One region of the Neobacillus sp. S1227 genome, then DNA from elsewhere that is predicted to be linked to it. Evidence: predicted binding sites of a transcription regulator. Region 1 holds the regulator's gene; each other region holds the start of a gene.
The links. Region 1 encodes Rex, which represses fermentation and respiration genes when NADH is low (regulators of the CRP and FNR family bind a similar motif). Its sites were predicted from a motif close to TTGTGAAATATTTCACAA; they were not measured.
Positions count from the first base shown of each region.

Region 2: a site for Rex is predicted at 4,288-4,305, ahead of ACZ5AE_RS19570 (NarK family nitrate/nitrite MFS transporter). Genes of this name have one in related genera too.
Region 3: a site for Rex is predicted at 3,074-3,091, ahead of ACZ5AE_RS28055 (cytochrome C). Genes of this name have one in related genera too.

Region 1 covers NZ_AP038276.1:252,193-259,521, forward strand. The annotation lists gene tsaD (tRNA (adenosine(37)-N6)-threonylcarbamoyltransferase complex transferase subunit TsaD) at 1-862, shown strand, start outside; gene ACZ5AE_RS01410 (ABC-F family ATP-binding cassette domain-containing protein) at 1,411-3,330, opposite strand; gene moaC (cyclic pyranopterin monophosphate synthase MoaC) at 3,494-3,982, shown strand; gene ACZ5AE_RS01420 (redox-sensing transcriptional repressor Rex) at 4,015-4,668, shown strand; gene ACZ5AE_RS01425 (DUF4395 domain-containing protein) at 4,822-5,247, shown strand; gene ACZ5AE_RS01430 (YdiK family protein) at 5,453-5,653, opposite strand; gene ACZ5AE_RS01435 (lysostaphin resistance A-like protein) at 5,650-6,372, opposite strand; gene groES (co-chaperone GroES) at 6,675-6,962, shown strand; gene groL (chaperonin GroEL) at 7,015-7,329, shown strand, end outside.
Region 2 covers NZ_AP038276.1:3,918,784-3,926,112, forward strand. The annotation lists gene ACZ5AE_RS19550 (potassium channel family protein) at 1-463, opposite strand, end outside; gene ACZ5AE_RS19555 (hypothetical protein) at 500-649, opposite strand; gene ACZ5AE_RS19560 (nitrate/nitrite transporter) at 1,105-2,595, shown strand; gene ACZ5AE_RS19565 (IS1182 family transposase) at 2,737-4,098, opposite strand; gene ACZ5AE_RS19570 (NarK family nitrate/nitrite MFS transporter) at 4,394-5,701, shown strand; gene ACZ5AE_RS19575 (3D domain-containing protein) at 5,963-6,811, opposite strand; gene fdhF (formate dehydrogenase subunit alpha) at 7,033-7,329, opposite strand, start outside.
Region 3 covers NZ_AP038276.1:5,650,428-5,657,756, reverse strand. The annotation lists gene ACZ5AE_RS28065 (hypothetical protein) at 1-451, opposite strand, end outside; gene nosZ (Sec-dependent nitrous-oxide reductase) at 535-2,406, opposite strand; gene ACZ5AE_RS28055 (cytochrome C) at 2,422-2,871, opposite strand; gene ACZ5AE_RS28050 (Crp/Fnr family transcriptional regulator) at 3,153-3,896, shown strand; gene ACZ5AE_RS28045 (amino acid permease) at 4,278-5,666, shown strand; gene bshB2 (bacillithiol biosynthesis deacetylase BshB2) at 5,729-6,400, opposite strand; gene ACZ5AE_RS28035 (YojF family protein) at 6,436-6,783, opposite strand; gene pdxK (pyridoxine/pyridoxal/pyridoxamine kinase) at 7,181-7,329, opposite strand, start outside.

The DNA of each region.
Region 1 (7,329 bases):
TGTTGAACAAATCACAATAGTAATCGAAGAGGCATTAAAGCAGGCAAACCTAACATTTGCTGAAATTGATGCTGTTGCGGTAACGGAAGGGCCCGGTCTGGTTGGTGCTCTATTAATTGGCGTCAATGCCGCGAAAGCACTTGCGTTTGCTCATAATAAACCGCTTGTGCCGGTCCATCATATTGCCGGACATATTTATGCAAACAGGCTGGTGACAGAGCTGAAATTCCCTCTGTTGGCTTTAGTGGTTTCAGGTGGCCATACAGAGCTTGTCTACATGAAGGAGCATGGATATTTTGAGGTAATTGGCGAAACAAGGGACGACGCTGCGGGTGAAGCCTATGACAAGGTGGCGAGAACGTTAAATCTGCCATATCCAGGAGGTCCGCATATTGATCGTTTAGCTCATGAAGGCCGTCCGACCATTGATTTGCCCCGTGCCTGGCTGGAGGAAGGCTCCTATGATTTTAGCTTTAGCGGCTTAAAATCAGCGGTTATTAATACGGTTCATAATGCCGAGCAGCGTGGTGAGACGATTGCTCCGGAGAATCTGGCCGCGAGCTTTCAGGAAAGTGTCATTGATGTATTGGTGACAAAGACCGTAAGAGCAGTTGCAGAATATGGCGTCAACCAAATATTATTGGCCGGCGGAGTAGCAGCCAATAAAGGGCTTCGCGCAGCACTGGAAAAGGCATTTTCAGATAAGGCGGATGTTGAATTAGTCATTCCTCCATTATCCTTATGCACAGACAACGCAGCCATGATTGCCGCTGCCGGAAGTGTCATGTTTGAAAAAGGAATTCGAGCAGACTTAGCACTAAACGCAATACCTGGATTGGATATAGAAACCTATAACACCTGACCTTTCCTAACAAGGAAGGGTTTTTTCTGCTGCTAAGAAAGTATAAACTTTCTGTCAAAAGCTTTATACTTTCTTAACGAATAAGTGAACCGTGCCTCTGTCTTAGCCCTTAGGAGCTCGTTAATCGCTGAGTCTTCTTTATAAAAAATCTAATTAAACGTTTGATTGATTTGGTTGGTGAACTAATCAAACGTTTAATTGATATGGAAAATAAACTAATTAAACGTTTGATTGAAATAGGCAAAGGCTTGAAGAACGGGCATTTTAAGAGTTAAACAAACGTGTGATTAAATTTCGGCTAATATAAAAGAATCAGTTTTGTGGATAAAAAATTTTTGAAAAACTGGAAAATTCAAATGACTTGTGGATAATCGTGTGATTAATGTTGATAATGTGGATAAACTGAGGTTTTTCTGTGGATGATGTGGAAAAGTCATTTGAATGTCTGAAATAATGGTATTTACAATGTGAATAACTCTGTGGAAATTTAGGCCTTTTGGATTACAAGCACAACAAATAACCGGACTCAAACAGTCCGGTTATCCACATTATTCTGCCAGCTCGGCCCATTCTTCCATTAATTCGTCAAGCTCCGCCTTAGCCTTTTCATTTTTTAAATTAATCTCCAAGACCATTTCATGGTCCTGAAAAACTTCTGGCTCGCATAATTTCTGTTCATAATTCTGAATCTGTTCTTCAAGCTTCGAAATGCGTTCCTCGATTTCCTCCAATTTGCGTTTTCGCTGGCGTTCCAGTTTTTTTGATTCCTTATCCTGTTGATAACTGTTTTTTTCAGCAGTCACTAACGCAGAAACCTTCTTCTGGGAGGCAGCCAATGCAAGGGCTGTAAGTTCTTCCTGCTCCAGCTTTTTATCCACATAATAATCGTAGTCGCCAAGGTATTCTGTGCTGCCCTCGGGGCTCAATTCTAAAACCTTGGTTGCGATTCTGTTAATAAAATAACGGTCGTGTGAGACGAACAAAATAGTACCAGGATAATCAATTAAAGCATTCTCAAGAACTTCCTTGCTGTCTAAATCCAAATGGTTGGTAGGTTCGTCCAATATTAATAAATTTGCTTTCTCGAGCATTAGCTTGGCAAGGGCTAGGCGGGCTTTTTCGCCGCCGCTTAATGACAAAACGTTTTTAAGCACATCGTCACCGGAAAATAAGAAATTCCCAAGCACCGTACGGATTTCCCTTTCCGGTTTCAGTGGATATTCATCCCATAGCTCGTTTAAGACGCGTTTATTGGAGGTTAGGTTGGCTTGTTCTTGATCGTAATAGCCGATGGATAGATTGGTCCCGTATTGAATGGTACCAGCCAAAGCGGGAAGCTTTTTAATTATAGTTTTTAAAAGGGTCGACTTCCCGATTCCGTTAGGGCCGACAAGGGCAATACTGTCGCCTTTATACACACGAAAGGAAATATCCTCGGAAACCTTCTCGCCATCATAGCCGACAGCAACCGAATCAACAGTAAGTACATCATTGCCGCTTTGCCGCTCAATTTCAAATGAGAAGGAAGCGGATTTTTCATCCCCTGATGGCCGGTCCAAGATTTCCATTTTTTCAAGCTTCTTTCGCCGGCTTTGCGCCCGCTTAGTAGTTGTGGCCCGTGCGATGTTGCGCTGAATGAAATCCTTTAAAGCAGAAATTTCCTCCTGCTGCTTTTCATAAAGCTTCATGTCGCGTTCATAATTGGCGGCTTTCTGTTCAAGATAAGAGCTATAATTACCGGTAAATCGCTGAATCAGGCGGCGTGATAGTTCATATACCTCAGTGACGACTTTATCCAAAAAATAGCGGTCATGCGAAACAATTAAAATTGCGCCTTCATAACCCTGCAGATATTGCTCCAGCCAGGAAAGGGTTTCGATATCCAAATGGTTGGTAGGTTCGTCCAAAATTAAAATATCAGGTCTTGTCAGCAGCAGTTTGCCTAGCGCGAGACGCGTTTTTTGTCCGCCGCTTAGACTTGAAATCATTAACGTCGTGTCAGAAAAATTTAACCCATGCAATACAGAGCGGATATCGGCCTCATACTGATAGCCGCCTTGCTCTTTAAATTTAACTTGCAATTCATCATATTCCTTTAATACTCGTTTGTATTTTTCTGGGTCTCCGAAAACAGCAGGGTCAGCCATTTGCTGTTCCAGCTTCCGGAGCGATTTTTCCATCGCTTGCAGGTTCTCAAAAACCGTCAGCATTTCCTCCCAAATGGACAAATTGGACTCCAAACCCGTATTTTGCGCCAAATAACCAACGGTAACATCCTTTGGTTTGATGATTTCCCCGCCGTCATAACCTATTTCGCCGGCGATGATTTTCAATAACGTTGATTTCCCCGCTCCATTCCGTCCGACAAGGGCAACACGGTCACGGGTTTGTAATTCTAGTTTTATATTCGATAAAATAAGTTCAGCACCATAATATTTTTGTAGTTGATTAACCTGTAATAAAATCATTTTTTTCACCTCTAATACCTTACGAATAGTGTACCGTATTAACCGATTGTCGGCAATGAAGTGAAATTTTTAATGGAATTATAAAAAAATATACTGATAGTTCAAAGTTTCACACACATGGACATAAAAATATTGTATTATTTTTTGTAGGAGGATTTCTTATATGGCTGAATTTACTCATTTTAATGAAGAAGGCAGGGCCAAGATGGTTGATGTCAGCGATAAGCCAGAAACGGCACGCACGGCAGTTGCCCAGTCCAGCATAACAGTAAGCTCTGAAATTTATGAAAAAATCACAAACCACGAAATGAAAAAGGGCGATGTCTTAGCAGTTGCCCAGGTTGCTGCGGTGATGGCGGCGAAAAAGACATGGGATATCATTCCAATGTGCCACCCAATTCCATTAACAGGTATCAATATTAATTTTTTCTGGGAGCAGGCCGGGCAGGAACAATATACACTGCATATTGCTGCATCAGTTAAAACTAAAGGCAGTACGGGGGTTGAGATGGAAGCGCTAACAGCCGCCTCTGCTTGTGCCCTAACCGTTTATGATATGTGCAAGGCAGTTGATAAAGGGATGGTGATCGGACCAACCTTTTTGGTGGAAAAAACTGGCGGCAAAAACGGTGATTTTAGAAGAGAAATCTAATATATCTATTAATATTGAAGGGTGGGAGAAATATGTCCAATGAAACGATGAAAATACCACAGGCAACAGCAAAGCGTCTGCCCTTATATTATCGATTTTTACAAAACCTTCATTCTTCTGGCAAGCAAAGGGTGTCATCTGCAGAATTAAGTGAAGCAGTAAAGGTCGATTCGGCAACAATTCGCAGGGATTTCTCTTATTTTGGTGCCCTTGGAAAAAAAGGGTACGGTTATAACGTAAACTATTTGTTATCGTTTTTCCGGAAAACTCTTGATCAGGATGAATTAACAAAGGTAGCGTTAATCGGGGTGGGTAATCTCGGCACTGCTTTTTTACATTACAATTTTTTAAAAAATAATAACACAAAAATCTCTTGCGCCTTCGATGTGGATCCCGGAAAAATCGGCGGTTCAATAGGCAATGTTCCCGTTTATTCGATGGATGATTTAGAGCAGTATTTGATCGAGGAAAATATTTCGGTGGCGATTTTGACGGTGCCGGCTCCGGTTGCTCAGCAAATCACAGACAAGCTAGTGAATACGAAGGTAAAAGGGATTTTAAACTTTACACCAGCAAGACTGAATGTCCCTCCATCTATCCGCGTGCATCATATTGACTTGGCGGTGGAGCTGCAGTCACTTGTTTACTTTTTAAAGCATTATCCAAGCGAAGTAGTTGAAGAATAAATAATAAATGGGCTTCTCGCCAAAATAGGTGAGAGGCCCATTTTTCGTTTGGAAACATTTTTCCTATACAGCTCACTATACAAAAGAAGTTAAAGCGGGTAAAATGAATTTACAAATAAGTATTGTAATCCAATAGGGAAGGTTGGGATTAAAATGACAAAAACAGTTCGCTCAATCCCACGGCCGTTAGTGAAAACAAACCAGTGGGTGATTGTTATAAGTGTTGTGTTAACATGGTTATCCGGACAGGAATGGTTTTTGTTAGTGCCGTTTAGTGCCGGTATGTTTGGTCTTTTATTCGGATTTAATCCGATTATGCAAATAGCAAAACTGTTTTTAAGAAAGGATCCAAAGGCTTATATACCGGAGGATTGGGAGCAGCAGCAATTTAATCAAAAAATTGCCGTATCGTGTTTGGGAATTGGATTTGCAGGATTCCTGCTGGGATGGAATACTGTAGGCTATATATTTACGGTTATGGTTGCTGTGGCCGCCTTTATCGCGATACTTGGATTTTGCATCGGATGTTTTATTCATTATCAGTGGAACCAATACCGTTATAAAAGGGCGAACCAATAAAGTTAGAGGTCTGAATTATTCAGCCTCTTTTTTTGTTTTTTTGCTTACATTTTACCTAGTCCTAAGGATAAGGGGATTGCAGTTGCGGTCGGTATTGTGTTGACCTTGTCGAGGGCGTTCTGTGATGTATTCTTTAAAACCTATCAACAGAATGCGCTAAAGGAAACCGGAGATTAATAAGAAAGAGGCTGTTTATGTGACAGCCTCATTTCTTCATTTGCCCCTTATATTTAAAATGAAAAACAATCATCTTTAAGGCTGATCCAAAGTCAAAGGTGGCCAGGATGACCAAAAGGTAACTAAAGAAGCCCCAGCCATTGTTTTGAACATCATCGATGGCAAAATAGGTGAACAGGGCCCCAAGTATTAAATAAATCAAACCGGAAAACAAAGGTGAACGTCTCATAGAAATCCTCCGATAAAGTTTTGAACTGCCTCTGCCTCACGCATCAGCCGCTCAATGTCATCCTTATAAACCGACTGAACAAGGACGACCATCGTGTTCATAGATACATGGGCGAAAATCGGCACCAGGATCCGTTTAGTTTTTACATAAAGAAAAGCAAAGGTAAAGCCCATCGCCGAGTAAATAAGCAGATGCTCAGGCTCCATATGGACAAGCGCAAAGATCACCGAGCTGATTAGCGCAGAAATAAAGAAATTAAACCGTTTATAAAAAGCCCCAAAGATAATTTTTCGAAACACAATTTCCTCTAAAATCGGGCCGATAATACTCGTTACAAGAATGGCTAATGGAAAGGCATTAATTATCGTGAGGATTTCCTGTGTATTTTTAGAGCCCAATTCAATCCCAATAAGGCGCTCAATGATGGCAGCCGCATATTGGGCAAAAAGAGCAAGGAAAACCCCTAAAATCGCCCACATTATCGAATGCCCGATGGAAGTGTTTCTTTTACTATGGACTCCAGGCTGCATTTCTTTTCTTAGGATAACAAGAATGAGGAGAAAGGCAAGGGTGAAACTAGTGATCAGCCAAACCGGCACCACAAATTCCTGACTCCATCCAAAAAGGCGAAATCCAAACATAAATGCTGGAATCCCGGCAAAGCTGGAGAGCTGCATGGCAATATAAACAATAAGGACAATCCAGTATTCCTTTTTCAAATCATTACTCCTTTTCAATCTAGTTTTTCCAATCGAAATGTAATCAATCACTATTCTTCATTCTACCTTTAATAACAAATTAGTTTCAATTTTGAATACTTGCTTTGAAAAATATTGAATAGGAAAATTGTATTTTATCCATACTTTATAAGGTGGAAAAAAAGGTATCTTTTTTTTAATATTTTTATGCATCAGACTTGCAAAAGATTTTAAGATTCATTATTATAATAATTGTGTTAGCACTCAGTGATGTTGAGTGCTAATAATGACTGATAACATAGAATTTGAGGAGGTTGTTTTTAGTGTTAAGACCATTAGGTGATCGCATTATCATCGAACTAGTTGAAACAGAAGAAAAAACTGCAAGCGGTATCGTATTACCGGATACAGCGAAGGAAAAGCCTCAGGAAGGAAAAGTTGTTGCTGTAGGTACTGGCCGTGTGCTTGACAATGGCGAGCGCGTAGCTGTTGAAGTTTCTGTAGGCGACCGCATTATCTTCTCAAAATACTCTGGTACTGAAGTGAAATACCAAGGTACTGAATACTTAATTTTACGTGAAAGCGACATCCTTGCTGTAGTAGGCGAATAAGGCTAAAACAGAAAAATAATTTGTTTCTAATATACGAGGAGGTTTTTTAACAATGGCTAAAGAAATTAAGTTTAGTGAAGACGCTCGCCGCGCGATGCTTCGCGGTGTTGATACACTTGCTGATGCAGTTAAAGTTACTCTTGGACCTAAAGGACGCAACGTGGTTCTTGAGAAAAAATTCGGTTCACCATTAATCACAAATGACGGTGTAACGATTGCAAAAGAAATCGAATTAGAAGATGCATTTGAAAATATGGGTGCAAAGCTTGTTGCTGAAGTAGCAAGCAAAACAAACGATGTTGCCGGTGACGGTACTACAACTGCAACAGTTCTTGCTCAAGCGATGATTCGCGAAGGCTTAAAGAAC
Region 2 (7,329 bases), 2.1 Mb from region 1:
GTATTTTTACTTCTTCAACCCTGTAATCCTTGGACAATTCAATAAAGTTCAGCACCTTTGGGGATATCAACTGATGGGCAACTCTTATTCCCATATCCCGCTCCGGAAAGACAACCCAATCTGCGCCAACCTTTTTTAAAACTTGCCCATGTAATTTATTTAAGGCTTTGGCAATAACTTTTTTTACTCCTAATTCCTTAAGTAGCAAAACACTTAAGATACTGGCCTGAATATCATTGCCAATTGCGACGATAACGGTATCAAAATTACGAATTCCAATCGACTTTAACGCTTCTGGATCGGTCGAATCTGCGATAACGGAATGGGTTACATAGCTTTGAGCCTCATCTGCCCTTTCCTCGTTTACATCGACACCGAGCACATCTTTTCCGGATTCATATAACTTATTGGCAATGCTTAGTCCAAATCTGCCTAATCCAATAACTGCAAATTGATCTTCCATGTTTTGAAGTATCCTCCTCGCTATCAGTTTAGCCAATCATGATTTTGTCTTTTGGATATCGGAAAGGAAGGCAAGGAAGAAAGTTCCTATTGTTCCAAGTGCCACTAAAAAAATGGTGGTAACAAGAACAATCTTTTTATGCAGGGACAACTTCTTGGAGAGTCGATAATCGTAAAGCTCTTTCATAACGATGAAGCCAATTCCGCCCAATACTATTAATGTACAAACTGTTAATGTGACAATTGGGGCGTCTACATAACTTGTTTAACAATGAAATTCACCCATCGAAGTATTTGTGGCGGGTCAAGATAAAGTCTTTTTTTCGCTTCATTCATTCCTTTCTCACCTTCTTACTTTAAAATGCATAAAAGTCGAAAATCCCTTTCATATATTTTCCATCCCGTCCATTATTTATTAATTTTCTATTGACATACTATCGTTCTTCCCATCTTATAACATTGGCTGATACTGGTGAATTTTCAAATTTATTCAACAACTTTCCAACATTTATGTGCCATTCCTCACAGAATGTGACAGTTTTATGTAATATAATGCTTCGGAGGAAATAAATTGTTGGTGGTGCATGAAATAAATTAGGAAGTTTTATTTTTAATTTATTGCAATGCAGAGGAGGAATATAAATGAATCAAGGAACAAAGCAGCTATTTTTACAAACAGGAAGCCTAATCGCCGGGTTTATGGTTTGGGTGCTCATTTCTTCATTAATGCCTTTTATTAGGGCAGATATTAAACTTTCTTCAACGGAAATTGCCTGGGCCACAGCTGTACCTGTTATCCTAGGGTCTCTCCTTAGAGTTCCAATCGGCTATTGGACTAATCGGTTTGGAGCCAGAATATTATTTTCAATCAGTTTTCTACTTCTCCTGTTACCGATTGCCATCATCAGCTATGCCAATTCCATGTTTATGTTAATTGCAGGCGGATTTGTGCTGGGGATTGGCGGGGCGATATTTTCCATCGGGGTAACCTCTCTCCCAAAATATTATGCCAAAACAAAGCATGGTTTTATTAATGGTATATACGGTGCAGGCAATATCGGTACAGCTGTTACTTCCTTCCTCGCACCAGTACTGGCCGATGAGTTTGGCTGGAGAACAACGATACAAATATACCTAATCATTGTGATTATTTTCGCCCTATTAAATTTCCTTTTTGGTGACCGTGAGGAACAAAAGGTTAACCTTCCATTATCGGAACAAATTAATAAAGTTTATCGAAATCCGAAGCTTTGGTTTTTAAGCTTGTTTTATTTTATAACCTTTGGATCTTTTGTGGCCTTTACGATTTATCTGCCGTCCTTTTTAGTGAATCACTTTGAGTTATCGAAGGTGGACGCAGGTTTACGTACTGCAGGATTTATTGCTTTGGCTACTCTTTTCCGTCCAGTCGGCGGATGGTTAGGGGATAAAGTAAATCCTTTTTTGATTCTTGCAACAGTTTTCTTCAGCCTTACATTCGCCGGCTTTTTATTGTCGTTTACACCATCCCTGCCCATTTATTCTTTTGGCTGTTTATTGGTTGCTTTCTTTGCTGGAATTGGAAATGGGGCTATTTTTAAACTGGTTCCTCTCTATTTTTCAAAGCATGCAGGAATTGTCAACGGAATTGTTTCTGCGATGGGAGGCCTTGGAGGATTTTTTCCTCCAGTTATTCTAACCATTCTCTTTAATCTTACAGGCCATTATGCTATTGGATTTATGGCCCTTTCTGAATTTTCATTGGCCAGTCTGGTCATCGTCGTATGGCTTTACTACCATGAAAAACTTGATATTTCTGCACAAATCGTGAACCATGCAGTCGATGGAATTTGTGTCACTGATCCAAATGGAATCATTCAAAGAGTGAATCCGGCTTTCACGAAAATTACTGGCTTTAAACAGGAGGAAGTAGTTGGTAAGACCCCAAGCGTCTTGCAATCCGGGGAGCATAACAACGAATTTTACAAACAAATGTGGGCGAGCCTTTCATCGACAGGTTACTGGGAAGGGTACATTTGGAATAAGCGTAAAAATAATGAGATTTATAAGGAATGGCTGACTATAACAGCGATTAAAGATGATGTAGGTGAAACCCAAAATTACGTTGGGATGTTTAAAGAGGAAAGTGCGTAAAGTTAACAAGCTGAAGAGACCTTCGTTTAAGAAGGTCTCTCAGATTGTAGACAAAAGGCATTCGAATGATCCCATTCGGATGCCTTTTTGTAGGATTTTTTGCTCGTAAGAGCAAAATTTATGCCTATCCTATGCCTATTGTTACGCCATTTCTGGACCTTTCCATGTCCAGTTGGCCATCTTTTTTAAATTCATGGCAGCAAAAGTAAGCATCGCCTGCATGGACAATTTTTTAAGGCCCCTTAGGGTTGTCCAACGCATACCATGCTTCTCCTTTGCATCCGCAAAGACACGCTCAATCGTTTCTTTACGTCTTGCATAAATGGTTTTATTTTCTTGTGTGTGACGAAGATGATCGGCTTCTTCTAAATAGTTCTCCCACACATGACGCTGAATTAGTTTTTTATGTTCCTTACTCTGCGTGCACTGTGAAAGTAATGGGCAATTTTTACACTCAATCGGATTAGAGAAGTATTGACGGTAACCTTCCTTGGTCGTGGTTGCATATTTTAATACTTGTCCTTGCGGACAGATATAACAATCGTAGTATTCATCATATACATATTCATGCTTTCTTATATAACCATCCTTCGTACGTGGGCGAGTATAAGGTAAAGCTGGGATCATATCGTTTTCAAATAAGTATTGAGCAATAGCAGGTGTTTTATATCCGGCGTCAGCAGCAACAGCTTCAGGTTTTCCATGCTTTTCAATTACCTTTTCAAGGAGTGGTTCAAAAATGACACTATCATGGATATTACCTGGAGTTACAATTGCACCTAAAACAAAACCATTTTGATCAGAAGCAGCGTGTAATGAGTAAGCAAACTGTTTTGTTCGCTCATCTTTCACGTAATAACCACTTTCCGGATCAGTAGTACTTTCCTTGATTTCTTTATTTTCCTCTTTATCAAATTTATCTGGAGGAAATGGCCTTTTTCCGTGATCTTCGCGGTCTTTATTAATCTCGTCTTGTAGACGTGCTTCATAAGCTTTTGATTCTTTTCGAACTACTTTTTTCTCAAATTTATGCTTATTAGCGCTTGCCTTAACATGTGTAGAATCAATAAATACGTGCTCGCTACTAATCAATTTCTTGTCTGAGGCTTCCTTCAAAATACGATAGAAAATCTGTTCAAATAAATCTGTATCTTTAAAGCGGCGCTCGTAGTTTTTACCAAACGTCGAGAAGTGAGGTACCTTATCATAAAAACCAAAGCCCAGAAACCAGCGATATGCCATATTCGTTTCGATTTCAGTTATTGTCTGACGCATTGAGCGAATACCGAAGGTATATTGGATGAAAGCCATCTTAATCAATACAACAGGATCAATACTCGGACGTCCTCGTTCAGATGAATACATATCTTGAACAAGTGAATAGATAAAAGAAAAGTCGATAGCAGCTTCAATCTTACGAACCAGATGGTTCGCAGGTACAAGTTGTTCTAAAGCTATCATTTCTATTTGGTCACGGTTCATCTGTGTATTTTTAGTTAGCATTTCATTCACCCCATAAAAATCTCGATACCTTAATTATACAAAAAAGACTGCCGGCAAACCCGAAGTTTTTCGAATTTGTCGACAGTCTGAGAGACCTTCGTTTAAGAAGGTCTCTTTCTTTTCGGCAACAGGGTAAATTTTTTACAACTTTTTGTCAACTTAATCGAGTTCACAGTTCCTTCACTACTTTTGTGACGTTCGTCACAAAAATCATTTTATCCTTTGGTTTATATTAACATTGTAAACAACAAAACTAACATTTTAAAAATAGAAATCCACATTGGAGGAGATAAAAATGGCTCGAATAACGTATTGGAACCCAGAAGACGAAAAGTTCTGGAAAGCGGAAGGAAAAAAACACGCAAAAAGAAATCTATGGATATCTGTCCCATCATTAATGCTTGCCTTCATCGTTTGGCAAATTTGGTCAGTGGTGGCCATTCGCTTAAATGATATTGGCTTTAACTTTACGGAGGAACAGCTCTTTACTTTAGCGGCTATCCCGGGTCTTGTCGGAGCAACTCTTCGCTTTGTTTATACATTTGCAGTCGGAACGATAGGTGGGAAAAACTGGACGGTTATTTCAACTGCCATTTTAGCGATACCAGCTATCGGGATCGGCTTTGCAGTTCAAAATCCGGAAACACCTTACTCTGTAATGCTTCTCCTTGCAGCACTTTGCGGTCTAGGCGGCGGTAATTTCTCATCATCAAGTGCCAATATCAGCTTTTTCTTTCCAAAGAGTGAAAAAGGTACTGCTCTTGGAATTAACGGCGGCTTAGGAAATATGGGGGTTTCAGTGGTTCAATTTATCACTCCATTAGTCATTACATCTGGAACATTTGCCTTAATTGGAGGTAAGCAGGTTTTATCTAACGGTCAAGAAGTTTGGTTACAAAATGCAGCGTTTATTTGGGTTATCCCTATTGTGATTGTAACATTACTTGCGGCATTTAAAATGGATAACGTTCCAGGAGCAAAACAATCAGTAGCAGATCAATTTGTGATCGTTAAGCGGAAACACACATGGATTATGACCATTCTTTATATCGGCACATTCGGATCTTTCATAGGATATTCAGCAGCATTCCCATTATTATTAAAATCACAGTTCCCTGAATACATTTCTCTTGCTTTCCTTGGCGCTCTTGTAGCGGCTGCCGCAAGACCTGTAGGCGGGTGGATTGCAGATAAAATGGGAGGTGCAAAAGTTACAGCCTATGTATTTGTCGTTATGACAATCGGTGCTATTGGAGTAATCTATTTCCTTAATGCTAAACATTTTGCAGGATTTTTAATTTCATTCTTAATTCTGTTCCTTGCATCTGGGATTGGCTCAGGTTCTACTTTCCAAATGATTCCGAACATTTTCATACCAAAGGAAGCGGCACCAGTTATAGGCTTTTCAGCAGCGTTTGCCGCCTACGGATCATTCTTAATTCCAAAACTGTTCGGCTGGTCTGTTAAGGCTACTGGAACGCCACTAACAGCTTTTTATTTCTTTATTGGATTTTATGCTATTTCATTCGCTTTAAACTGGTACTACTATCAAAGAAAAGCTACTGTTGCAAAAACCCAAGAACTAGCAAAACAAGCCGGATAATCGTCCGGCTTGTCAGGCTGTCGGGAAACTTTCGACTGCCTTTTATTTACTAATTTTTATTTAACGATTCACCGCATTAATTTATATTAGGCTTTTCGACAAGTCTGTTGATTAGCGCTCAAGGACCTCCCCGCGGAAAGCGAGTGCCCGGAGCGGAAATCAACAGGCCCATTAGCAGAAACAATCAATTAATAAAAAAAATTGCCGAGAAAAATACCCATTCTCGACAATTTGACAGGCCGGATTTTGATCAGGCTTGTTTTAGTTTAATATTTTGACTGTAATTGTTTTTCGTCCCCAGTTAAGTGCATCTTGTTCTGAAGGGATAAACACATCAATTTCATGTCCATTAATTCCCCCGCCAATATCACCTGCAACAGCTTCACCGTATCCTTCAACATATACCTTGCTTCCAAGTGGTATAACTGCCGGATCTACCGCAATCACTTTTGCATTTGGGTTAGCTTTAATATTTATTCCTGTTTTGGTAATGCCAGAGCAGCCTTCACATGAAGCTGTATAAGCAGTGGCGGCTACAGTAATCTCTTTTGGTTGATTTTGATTTTCAACCGGCTGTGCGTCGATGTTATTGTTGTTATTATTATCATTTGTAGCAGCTTCGATGGTTTTATTATTTTGATTGTTATTGTCAGGCGTTACGACAGATTCCTTATTTTCGACAACAGGCTGTTCCTGTGGTTTACTGTCATCCTGCTGGCTAACGGCTATTTCAGGTTTGTCTTGAATTGGTGCAGCAGTTTCTAGTTTCTGCTCATTGTTCTCCGCCACTTTTGGAGTAACAATTTGGATTTCCGGACTAATAATCGTTTCATTTGCTTTAGCGACTGTTTCCTGGATGTATTTTGCACTGTCCCAGATAGTATCAGTTTTATTAATAATCAATTGTTTTTCACTTTGTAACATTGGAATATCTTTTAGAGTTGAAATTTTCATCCAATCTTCAAAAGTTTGCACATTTGTAATATTCATTTCCGGCTGTTCTTTCAAGGAGTCCACTTGAGGAACTGCTAATGCTGAAGCATGTGCATGCACCCCAAAACCCGCTGATAATCCTATAGCTGCAATGAATGTTTTTATTTTAAAAATCATTTAACTACCTCCTATGTTCCCACCGAAGCATGTCTAAGGTAATCTTAACATGGTTTTTTATCAAAAAAAGAACAGGGAGATGTTAATTCATTAACAAGAATGGCAGTTAGATTACAATAGCATTTCTAACGCATCAGAAACTTCCATCCTGCCTAAGATTTGGGGTTAAAGGAAATAAAAAAGAATAGTGGAATGCCAATTTCCACTATTCTTTATTGTTTTTAGCTTATCCGCTCAATCGATACTGCACAAGCTTTATATTCAGCTGTTCCCGAAATCGGATCATATTCATTTAAAGTTAATACGTTAGTTGGTGTTTCGCTCCAGTGGAAACTCATAAAGACAAGCCCTGGTACAACCTGTTCGGTAATTTTGGCTTTTACTTGAAGTTCTCCTCTTCGTGAGCGGACTTGGACGACTTCCCCATCCACTATTCCTAGGGAATTGGCGTCTTCAGGATGGATATCAACAGTCTCTTCTGTCTGTTTTATTTTCACTCCCGCAGCATAATGCCGAGT
Region 3 (7,329 bases), 390 kb from region 1:
GAACAAATGGATCCATATGAATCGGCGCCTTGGGGTCTAGATTCGAGCCGTATCTTTTAAGGGCGGAATAAAGATCCAAAATGCCTGCCGCACCGCCAATCATAAAGATGCCAATCAGTCCATAAAGGACTTTTTTATTGCGGAGGAGGGCTGTTATCAGGGTGAGCGCCGCCAAACCGCTGATAATGTAAATTAGGTAGCCCAGCTCAGGGAAATTTTCTTCACTGAAATTAGCCATGCCGATGTAGTGATTAAGCCCGTTAATGATATCAATTTCGCCTTCAAGTTTGTTTGGATAGACAATGATATTTAACCCTTCCGGATATTGTGGTGCGATAAATAGCATTTTCCACCAAGGGAAAAACATCGACACCACGATGAGGACGCCCGAAATACCAATCAGCAGTGCGGAGATAAGAGATAATCTATTTCCTTTCTTACTGTCATTCAAGTTAACCACACCTTTTATAGTAATTATTAAGTAAAAGGGGATGGGTACCAATATTCATTGATACCCACCACCAACTTTAAGCGCTATTGCTTTGGTTTGACTAGGAAGTAGCCGGTCATTTCTTGATGCAGGGCAGAACAGAAGTTTGTACAGTAAATCGGGTAGGTACCCGCTTTCTTCGCTGTGAACTTAACCGTGTTTGTCTGTCCAGGCTGCACTTCCATGTTCAGGTTGTAGCTGTTAATCGCAAAGCCGTGGGTGATGTCCTCATCGAAGTCGAGGTTGGTCAGGTGGATAGTCACCTCGTCACCTTCATTCACTTCAATGACGTCTGGGCGTTTTGCTTTGGAATCAAAAATAAACTTCGAGCGCATCGCGATGCCATAGACATCTACCTTATTGCCGTTACGGACAATTTTGGCTTCGTCCTTTTTATAAGTCGCCTCTTTATTGCTTTCATCCTTAGGATAAACTTCAATGGTTTTAATTTTATCGGCCTTAATCATCTGCGCATAGTGCGGCTCAGGGTTCACCGGCGATGATTGGATGACCTTCATTTTGCCGCTGATATCAATTAACTGCATCGATTCAGGGTGAGAAGGTCCGACAGATAAGTAGCTGTCTTTGGCAATTTTGTTTAAAGCAACAAGATATTTTCCATCAGGTGATACTGTGTCCCCTTCGGCAGCGACAGAGTGTCCTGGTGAATACTGGACTGGTACGCGGTCTAGCGTTTTACCAGTCTTCGGATCCCATTTCACAATTTCCGAAGAAATAAACATCGTTGTATAGGCCATACCTTTGTCGTCAAACTGAGTATGAAGCGGTCCAAGTGCGTTTTCTGGGTTCACTTCACGTTCCATCACAGATTTGTAGTTAATGATAGGAATGCCGTTTCTTTCACCAGCAAAGTCTTTGTTTTCAATTGCTTTAAATGCTTTTTCAAAAGAGAATACGGTCATCGCAGGAGCCAGCTTGCCGGAAGCGATGAAATACTTACCGTCTGGCGTAACGTCTACACCATGCGGTGATTTGGCAACAGGGACAAGATAAATGCCGCCCTTTTGTTTTTCAGGATAAATCATCTTTTGGCCGCCAACATCCTCGTACTTTCCTTCCTGTACCATTTTCTCAAGCTCTTTCCAGTTAAACAGGACGATGAAATCGCGGTCAGCCTGTGATGCGTTGATTTCAAGATTAGTGGTTGCTTCTTCGGTATTATAGGTGGTCATAACAGCCCAGTCTTTGGAGCTCTTTTTACCAGCATCGGAAAGGTCATAGGACCAAGGCGGCAGGGCTACCTGATAGGCAATGTTTAGCTTTGTATTTTTTTCATCAAAGGTAACGGCTGACATGACGCCGCGGTATTTCGTGCTGTAGTCATCAAGGGATTCATAGGCCTGCCCGAGTGGAACAGCAAAGCGGGTTGGCAGGAACATGTATTCCGTATTTTCGGTAACGAACGCCGCACAGTGCGGGCCGCTAGTATTAGGAACGTTCAAGATGTCTTTTACAGTAAAGGTTTTTAAATCCATGACGGCGGCGCGGCTGTTCCCGACGTCGGTGGCAAACATGTATTTACCGTCATAGTCACCATTTGTTTCAGAGAATGCCGGGTGGTGCAGGTCGCCCCACGTATAATCACCCATCATTTTCTTGGAGTGCTCATCAAAGCCGTAACCGGTTGCGGAATCCTGTGAGAAGACCGGAACGGTACGAATTTGGCGCATTGAAGGCACGCCGTAAATAAACATTTGGCCGGAGTGGCCGCCGGATGCAAATAGATAGTAGTCATCCTTTTTGCCAAAAGGAACATACACTTTTTCGGCATCGCTCTTGTTGTTTGAGGATGCCGTTTCCGTCGTCTTTGCGTTCGACGAGAAATCGGCGAATGAGATTGTTGCTGCGGCGAATCCGGCTAGTAGTCCGGACGCGATTGGTACCCATTTTTTCATTCGGTTAGCACCACCTTATTTTTCAGATGCCTGCTTGAGCAGGTCTAGTACTTGCTTTTCTTCTTCATCAGTTAATGGATTTTTGCCGATAACGCCTGACATGACGGCCGATGTCGGTGCTTTTAGAAATTCCTCAATTGGTTTGCCGTGCTTGCCCTCAACGTTTACAAAGGCTTGGGAAAGATCCGGTCCGACTGCACCGCCTTTTAGGTTGAGCGCTTCCACGCTATGGCAGCCAAGGCATCCCTTTTTATTGAGGATATTATCGTCATTTGCGCTGGAAGTGGCTGCTGTTTCTTTTGGCTTGCTGGAATCATCCGCTGCTTTTTCCTCTGAAGCAGCCTGGGCTGTTTCCGGCGCTTTCCCGGTGTCACTGGAGTTCCCCATGATGACATCAAATACTAGGTATCCAAGCCCGAAGCCGAGCACCAAGCTAATGGCAAAACTGATAAGAGCTTTTTTCAAATTTGTTCCCCCTCCTTTTTGTCAATTGAACAGCTTCATCCTAATCCATTAAATTTTGTGAAAATGTGACGCTCGTCACACGGAATGAAGGGTTTTTGAACGTTCTGTGAAAGGGCTCCAAAAGCTTATATTTAAAGCGTTTTTTTAAAAATGAACGTTCTGTGAAAACGAATTTCCCGTGTCGTTTTAGCGATTTAACTTTTTGTGAACATTGTCACTTCAATACTTAGGGAAATGACTTACAATTAGAGGAAAAAAATCGAGTAAAGGTGGTGGGGAGGTTGGAACGAGTCAGAAAAGTAGTGGAACCGAATTTAACTGTGATTCAGGAGGTACAAAAAGAGAGCTTGCTCCGCAAGATTGTCATTTTTAGGGATTTATCGCCAAAATCACTGAGCATTATTGAACAGAGGATCCTAACGCTAGAGGTGAAAAAAGGAGAGCGGATTATTAAAGAGGATGAACCGGCAAGAGGAGTCTTTTTTGTTCATACCGGGTCGGTAAAGCTCGCCAAGCAGGATGAGAACGGGAATGAAATGATTGTTTGTGTAAAGCAAAGAGGGGATATATTTGCTGAAGCATGTCTATTCACACAGAAGACAGAATGTTATCCGGCAACAGCAACGATGCTTGAGGATGGCAGATTGTTCTTTTTGGATAAGCAGGTACTCGAACAGGACCTTTACCAATATCCTGAGCTTTCTATGCAAATGATCCGCTATATGAGTGATGCCTTGAGGGAAATGACTGGTCAGTTAAGGGATGTGGCCCTGCTTGATGTGTATGCGAAAACCGTAAAGACACTGGAGCGGCTCGGGCGGAAATTTAACACGGACTTTAAACGCTGGGAGATTGAAATCCCTTTAACTGTACAGGAATTCGCCACCGTTGTTGGCACATCGCGCGAAAGCATCAGTCGTGTTTTCTCAAAACTAAAAAGGGAAGAAATGATTGATTTGAAATCAAGGAAAATCATTATTCTTGATTGGTGCAAGTTTTGTACGCTTTTGCATAAGGACTACTAACAACAAAGGGTTTGGCAAAAAATATGCCAAACCCTGTTTTATTAATGCGAATAGTTTGACTCTTTTAAATAATATTGACTGTATTCTAATATAATTATAAAATAGTACTGAAATAGATGATGGTTGGGTAAAGGATCAACTTAACCAGCTTGTTATTTCACTTTCAATGGAATGGTGTAACATTCTGCGTTTAATTAGTAAGATAAAAATTGCGTGAGTAATTATTGTAATATAATTACTTTATTTTCGAGTGTTTTTGAAAACGCTTCCATTTGATTGGAATTTAGGATGGAAAAACCACAATTGGGGATTTGTGGAGATCAAGACGGCGGATGTTTAGGCATTTTGAATGAAATTAGACTGCGCAGAGGGGGAAATAAGGTGTCAAACAAGGAATTGAATAGGGGTTTAAGTTCCCGCCATATTCAAATGATTGCTTTAGGCGGAACGATTGGTGTAGGTCTGTTTATGGGATCTTCCAGCACAATCGGCTGGACGGGCCCATCCGTCATGCTTGCTTATGGGATTACCGGTATTTTTCTATATTTGATTATGCGTGCCATGGGCGAAATGCTCTATTTAGAACCAAGTACAGGTTCATTCGCAACATTTGGCTATAAGTATATCCATCCTCTCGCAGGATATATGACGGCTTGGAGCAACTGGTTCCAGTGGGTAGTTGTCGGTATGTCTGAAGTTATCGCGATCGGCGCCTATATGCAGTATTGGTATCCGGATCTTCCTGCATGGATTCCAGGTCTTATCGCTATGGTAATTCTTGGAACAGCGAACTTTATTTCTGTTAAATCATTTGGTGAATTCGAATTTTGGTTTGCCTTGATTAAAGTAGTTACGATTGTATTAATGATTGTTGCAGGTTTCGGCTTGATTTTCTTCGGCTTTGGAAACGGAGGAGAAGCAATCGGCTTATCAAACCTTTGGAAAAATGGCGGCTTCTTTACTGGCGGCTTGAAAGGTTTCCTCTTTGCCTTAGCGCTTGTTGTTGGTGCATATCAGGGCGTAGAGCTGATCGGTATTACAGCTGGTGAAGCAAAAGACCCGCAAAAAACTTTAAGAAACGCGATTCAAAATACAATTTGGCGTATTCTTGTATTCTATATCGGTGCCATTTTTGTTATCGTTACTGTTTATCCTTGGGATAAATTGACGACAATTGGAAGCCCGTTCGTAGCAACTTTTGCAAAAATCGGGATTACGGCTGCGGCTGGAATCATTAACTTTGTTGTCATCACGGCAGCGATGTCTGGCTGTAACAGCGGAATCTACAGTGCAGGACGCATGCTGTATACGCTTGGAGTCAATGGACAGGCTCCAAAATCGTTTGCGAAGGTTTCTAAAAACGGAGTGCCTTTAGTCGGAACAATCGGCGTATTAATCGGTCTTGGCATTGGCGTTATCTTAAGCTATCTTGCACCAGAAAAGCTGTTCGTGTATGTATATGCGGCAAGTGTTCTTCCTGGGATGGTTCCTTGGTTTGTCATCCTGATCAGCCAAATCAAGTTCAGAAAGGTTCATGCTGATAAAATGGCCAGCCATCCATTTAAAATGCCTTTTGCACCTGTCACCAATTATCTAACGATTGCCTATTTGGTTGCGGTACTTGTCGGTATGTGGTTCAATGAGGACACTCGTGTCTCACTAGTTGCCGGTATTGTATTCCTAGCTATTGTGGCCATCAGCTATTATGCCTTTGGAATAAATAAGCGTGTTCCTGTGGATCTTCAAGAAGCTGAAAGGAAAGTAGGCTAAATCCACAATTAAAATAAGAAACAAAAACAGGGACATTTTTCATAAATGGTCCCTGTTTTTCTTTAGTTGGCAAACTTATATGTCCAGAACCGTTCGTTGTTGATCCAGACCATGATTTGCGGGTCTTGGTTTTTTAGTTTTTCAGACACGTCGGCAAACATTTGCTCCGTTTGCGAGCGGTGGGCCTTGATGGCGGCAAGCTTTATTTCAGCGACAGGGCTGATATTATTGATGATGTCAGCTTCACCTAGTTTTTCAATACAATCGTTCGAGAACGCAACGCAGTGTAAGGTTGGCCGTGCGGCTTCAGGCAGCCTTTCGACAGCGCGGACGACGGCCGCACCGGTGGCGTCATGGTCTGGATGCACTGCATAGCCGGGATAAAAGGTGATAATCAAGGAAGGATTCAGTTCGTCAATCAAGGCGGACATGACGTCAGCAAGCTTTTCTTCATCCTCAAATTCAACTGTTTTATCGCGATAGCCGAGCATGCGTAAATCTTGGATCCCTAAAGCGCGGGCAGCTGCCTTTAGTTCCTCTTTTCTGATTTTCGGGAGATTTTCCCGATTGGTAAATGGCGGATTGCCCATATTGCGGCCCATCTCCCCAAGGGTTAAGCAGGCGTAAGTAACAGGGGTGCCATTTTTGATATGGGTGGCGATTGTCCCGGATACTCCAAATGCCTCATCATCCGGATGCGGAAAGACAACTAGGACATGGCGTTCTTTTTCCATTTTACATTCTCCTTTCAGGACTGACGCATGAACCGCTATTCAAATGGGGTCGGGCTGATTTCCAATGCGACAGCTAGTTTCCCATCATTGTCATGGCCGGCAAGCAGCAGCCGTCCCAATTCATCGATTTCAAAATGAGTGATGCCTTCAGCGTAAATCCAGCCAAGGTTAATTTTTAAGCCCACCCGGTAAGGGCCTTTTCCGGTAATTTTCCCTATTTCATATTGGACTTTGGCATTGCGAATATATGCACCTGCCGAAAAAAATGATTGATCGCGATGTGAGGCGTAGGCACCGTTTGTGGTTTCAAGGTGAATATATACTTCTTTATTTACGAAGCTATTAATGGCTTCCTGTACTTGTTTGGTGTTCACTAGTTCCAAGCTGAGTCCTCCCTTCCCGTTATTTCTTATAAAAAATTGGATTTAGTCTACGAGATATTTTTCTTTAAGAATGTAACTATCATACTAAAATTGGATAAAAAATGCGAAATGAATGCTCGGTTAAAATATATGTTGATTTCCGCTCCACTAAGGAAAGCTTCCTTTGAATAATCATCGCAGGGACAGGCTGCTCTTTGCCTGTCCCGAGGGGCTCGCTTTCCGCGGGCGGTTCGGGGAGCCTCCTTTAGCGCCTCTGGCGCCTGCGGGGTCTACCCTGTCCCGTACTCCCGCAGGAGTCTCGCCCCTTCCGCTCCAATCAACTTGGTTGAACAACATTCAGCTTATTTATGAAAAAAGAGCTGAACGTTATGTTCAGCCCTTTATATTCCTTTATAAGTTACTCAGCGCAGTCATCACAATATTCGGTTTTGCTTTGTGAACCGCGGTAGGCGCCGTGCCAGGTTGGTCCCACGTATTCGTTTAGGCGGAAGCCCTGTTCGATCGCAGCTGCGATAAAGTCCTTCGCCACTTCGACTGCTTCAAAGA